2 regions of the Pantoea ananatis PA13 genome follow, and region 2 is predicted to be linked to the other one. Evidence: predicted binding sites of a transcription regulator. Region 2 holds the regulator's gene; the other holds the start of a gene.

Region 1 (2,400 bases), 1.7 Mb from region 2:
CTGATTTTCATCCTGGTCTCGATCGCAGCCTGTTTGATGCTGTTTTTCACAAGGGCCAGGATCAGGATGTCGACAGCTACAGCGCTTTTTTTGATAACGGCCATCGCCGTAAAACGGAGCTGGACAGCTGGTTACGTGAACGCGGCATCAGCCATCTGGTTATGCTGGGGCTGGCAACCGATTACTGTGTGAAATACAGCGTTCTGGATGCACTGGAACTGGGCTATCAGGTGGACGTGGTCGCCGAAGGCTGCCGCGGGGTGAATTTGAATCCTGAAGACAGCGACATCGCACTGGCCCAGATGGCCGCCCAGGGTGCGGTCATTGTCTGACGTGCTCCGGGCTGGCAGCGTGCCAGCCCGTCATCCACGCTAAACGCTTCTGTCAGCACCCTGACAGAAGCACCTTATCAGACTTAATGCAGGTTGATACGCGTGACGTCTGGTTCGATACCAAACTCTTCTTTCAGCTGCCTTTTCGATTTGGTGACCATCTCACCGTCTTTTCCGATGGTCATATGCTGAGGTGCATCGTTATGACGTGCCTGCCACATCATCACCAGTTGCAGGCTGTTATCACGCTGCTGCTGGGTAAGCGCTACACCGTCCGGCCATTTTCCGGTTTCAACGGCCACAACAAGACGCTCATAAATTTCAGGCGTCAGGGCTTCAAGCATGGCTTCAAGTTGCTGTTTCATGATTATCCTTGGGTCTCCTCACCTTGCTGATCTGTAAAGTTCAGCGAGGCAGAATTGACGCAGTAACGCTCGCCTGTCGGCTGGGGGCCATCCGGGAAAACATGCCCCAGGTGCGCATCACAGCTGCCACAGCGGATTTCGATGCGCTGCATACCATGGGAATTATCTTCCAGATAGCGAATGGCCTCATCGCTTACTGGCTGATAAAAACTCGGCCAGCCACAACCTGAATCGTACTTGGTATCAGACAAAAACAACGGCGCATTGCAGACCAGGCAGTGATAAATTCCTTCCTGCTTGTTATGCAGCAGGGCACCGCTGTAAGGCGGCTCCGTTCCTCGCTGTTGAGTCACATAGCGTTGCATCTCAGTCAGTTGGGCAATTTTTGCTTCGGGTGCGGTTTCTTTAGGCATTTGAGCAATTCCGGGATGTCATTCTGTAAAAATCGACTAGTATTCTAACAAACGATCAACATTAATCGGGTCTTTTTTTGTGCTCAACCCTTCAGTCAGTATCTCACAAGGTGGATTTGTGAACTCGATCACCTTTTCTCTGGTATATCCCTATATATTCGGCGAAGGATTCAACAGAGCACGCCGTTTACCGCTGAGCGCAAGCGGTTGCGGCCCCAATAATTCCTGTCTGGTGGATTGACCTGTCGCAACAATTGACACGATTCCGCTTGACGCCTGGTAAGGTTTTTGTAATTTTACAGCCAACCTTTTATTCACTAACAACTAGCTGGTGGAATATATGACTATCAAAGTAGGTATCAACGGTTTTGGCCGTATCGGTCGCATCGTTTTCCGTGCTGCTCAACAGCGCTCTGACATCGAAATCGTTGCTATCAACGACCTGCTGGACGCTGATTACATGGCGTACATGCTGAAGTACGACTCTACTCACGGCCGCTTCGACGGCACCGTTGAAGTACAGGACGGCGCTCTGGTTGTTAACGGTAAGAAAATCCGCGTTACCGCTGAGAGAGATCCGGCTAACCTGAAGTGGGATGAAGTCGGCGTTGACGTTGTTGCTGAAGCAACCGGTATCTTCCTGACCGACGAGACGGCACGTAAGCACATCACTGCGGGTGCTAAGAAAGTCGTTCTGACCGGTCCGTCTAAAGATGACACCCCAATGTTTGTTCGTGGTGCAAACTTCGACAAATACCAGGGCCAGGACATCGTGTCTAACGCCTCTTGTACCACTAACTGCCTGGCACCACTGGCTAAAGTGATCAATGACAAGTTCGGTATCGTGGAAGGTCTGATGACCACCGTTCACGCAACGACTGCAACGCAGAAAACCGTTGATGGCCCGTCTCACAAAGACTGGCGTGGCGGTCGTGGCGCGTCTCAGAACATCATCCCTTCATCTACCGGTGCGGCCAAAGCCGTAGGTAAAGTGCTGCCAGAACTGAATGGCAAGCTGACAGGTATGGCGTTCCGCGTTCCGACGCCAAACGTTTCTGTTGTTGACCTGACCGTTCGTCTGGAAAAAGCCGCATCTTACAAAGAAATCTGTGCAGCGATCAAAGCAGCAGCAGAAGGCGAAATGAAAGACGTGCTGGGCTACGTTGAAGACGACGTGGTTTCTACCGACTTCAACGGCGAAGTGCTGACTTCAGTATTTGATGCGAAAGCGGGTATCGCGCTGAATGACAACTTCGTTAAACTGGTTTCCTGGTACGATAACGAAACCGG
Region 2 (2,400 bases):
ATGACGGCTTCAGCATGGCTTTGCTCGACCAGCTTCTGGACCTCTTCCGGCTGATGCAGGCTGACGGAGATATGCTCCTGCAGATCCAGTGCTACCTGAAACGCCCGGGTCAGGCGTTTGTGGCTGTGATCGCGACTCGCAGACAGCATATGCATTTGCTGATAGCAGGTGTTGATCAGATCGATCGCTTTTTGCTGACGCGCCAGCAGGGGCGGCAGGGCTTTTTCCGGATCAGTCAGCTGCGTCAATAAGCTGTACTTGGCGTCACAGTAATTTGCCAGCTCACGGTAGATCAGGCTCAGGCTTTCGCGCATCGGCTGCTCTTTCCACAGCCAGAACCAAAACCAGTTGAACAGGCCATACCAGAGCGTTCCACCGATATAGAGCAGGGGCGGAACGTAAATGGGCATACGGCCAATCAGGCTGAGGGTAAAAATTGCCGCGATTAACGTGCCGGGCAGCAGTCGGGCGTGCAGCGGACTGATCTCTCCGGTGACGCCAAGCAGCAAAGGCAGGGCAAACAGGATGAGCGGCAGCGGCACGTCTTTAAGCAGCAGCCACTGCATCAGTAAACTGCCAAGGGCAAACAGGCTGCCGCCGATGATCAGGCGTTTAAAGAAGCGTTTGTGGGGCGTGTCCAGACCGGCAATGTTGCAGCAGGCGGGAACCAATGAGAACAGTAATCCTTTTTGCAGATCGCCGAACAGCCAGCCGAGCGCTACGGGAAGGCACAACACCAGCGTCTGGCGCAGCGCATAGTTAACTTCGGGGTGATAGATTATTCTTCGCCACATCGGCTCAACACAAGACATTCACGGCATAATGTCGCCATCACGCCGTGAACAGTCAGGCTTAGCGTGTGCCGTAAACAACGATGGTTTTGCCGTGTGCGGAGATCAGGTTCTGATCTTCCAGCATCTTCAAGATACGGCCCACGGTTTCACGTGAACAACCAACGATTTGGCCAATTTCCTGACGAGTAATTTTAATTTGCATGCCGTCAGGATGCGTCATGGCATCTGGCTGTTTAGCCAGATTAAGCAACGTTTGTGCAATGCGTCCGGTCACATCCAGGAAAGCGAGATTTCCCACTTTTTCTGACGTCACCTGCAGACGGCGAGCCATCTGAGAAGAAAGGCGCATCAAAATATCCGGGTTAACCTGAATGAGCTGACGGAATTTCTTGTAGGAAATCTCTGCCACTTCGCACGCAGTTTTCGCACGTACCCAGGCGCTGCGCTCCTGACCTTCTTCAAACAGGCCAAGCTCACCAATAAAATCGCCTTGATTCAGATAAGAAAGAATCATCTCTTTGCCTTCTTCATCCTTAATCAGTACCGCGACGGAACCTTTCACGATGTAGTAAAGCGTTTCGGCTTTTTCACCTTGGTGAATCAGCGTACTTTTGGATGGATACTTGTGAATATGGCAATGGGACAGGAACCATTCAAGTGTAGGGTCTGTTTGCGGTTTGCCGAGAACCATTCGCTATTATCCTCTATTGTAATCGTGCCCAAAATACAGGGCTCAGTTTCCCTGCCAGGCGATGAAAGCGTTAAGCGTGTTTCCATTCAGGAAATTATTCGGGCTGCATTTGCGCAGAGCGCATCATTCTTCCCGGCTTCGTCTTCGGATGACGAAAAATATTTTCAGCACTGTTTGTAGCACAGCTTTCGCCGACTGTCTTGTGTTGTCTCGCTTCAGCAATAAGGCTGATTTCTCCGGATTGCTGTTTACCAGGCAAAAGCGTACTCTGACGCAAAAACAGGGCATTCTGGGGGCCAGATTATGCAGGCAAGAGTCAAATGGGTTGAAGGGTTAACATTCCTCGGCGAGTCTTCGTCCGGACATCAGGTCTTAATGGACGGCAATTCCGGCGATAAAGCGCCCAGCCCTATGGAAATGGTGCTGATGGCGGCCGGCGGATGCAGCGCCATTGATGTGGTATCAATTTTGCAAAAAGGTCGCAACGATGTGGCTGATTGCGAAGTAAAACTCGAATCAGAACGCCGGGAAGAAGCGCCTCGCATCTTTACCCGCATCAACCTGCATTTTATCGTCAGTGGAAAAGCACTTTCAGATAAAGCCGTGGCGCGTGCGGTCGACCTTTCAGCTGAGAAGTATTGCTCGGTTGCCATTATGTTAGGCAAAGGGGTGGAAATTACCCACAGTTACGAAGTTATCGAGCTGTAATTATTCAGAGGCCAGCGCGGCCTCTGATTTTATTCAATGCGTTTGCCTTCCATGAGCCGTTTTACCAGCGGTGCCATAATTAATTCCATCGCCAGCCCCATTTTCCCGCCAGGTACAACCAGCGTGTTGATATTGGAAATAAACGATCCCTGCAGCATAGCCAGTAGGTAGGGAAAATCAATATCTTCCAGCCCCTGAAAGTGGATG

What was found. Region 2 encodes CRP, which controls carbon source genes, mostly activating them, when cyclic AMP is high. Its sites were predicted from a motif close to ATGTGANNNNNNTCACAT; they were not measured.
Region 1: a site for CRP is predicted at 1,227-1,244, ahead of msrB (peptide-methionine (R)-S-oxide reductase MsrB). Genes of this name have one in related genera too.

The regions. Positions count from the first base shown of each region.
Region 1 covers NC_017554.1:2,155,359-2,157,758, reverse strand. Annotated here, with positions in the region: gene pncA (bifunctional nicotinamidase/pyrazinamidase) at 1-332, shown strand, start outside; gene PAGR_RS10175 (YeaC family protein) at 416-697, opposite strand; gene msrB (peptide-methionine (R)-S-oxide reductase MsrB) at 700-1,110, opposite strand; gene gapA (glyceraldehyde-3-phosphate dehydrogenase) at 1,451-2,400, shown strand, end outside.
Region 2 covers NC_017554.1:430,031-432,430, forward strand. Annotated here, with positions in the region: gene PAGR_RS01965 (YccS/YhfK family putative transporter) at 1-794, opposite strand, end outside; gene crp (cAMP-activated global transcriptional regulator CRP) at 853-1,485, opposite strand; gene PAGR_RS01975 (OsmC family protein) at 1,789-2,193, shown strand; gene PAGR_RS01980 (phosphoribulokinase) at 2,223-2,400, opposite strand, start outside.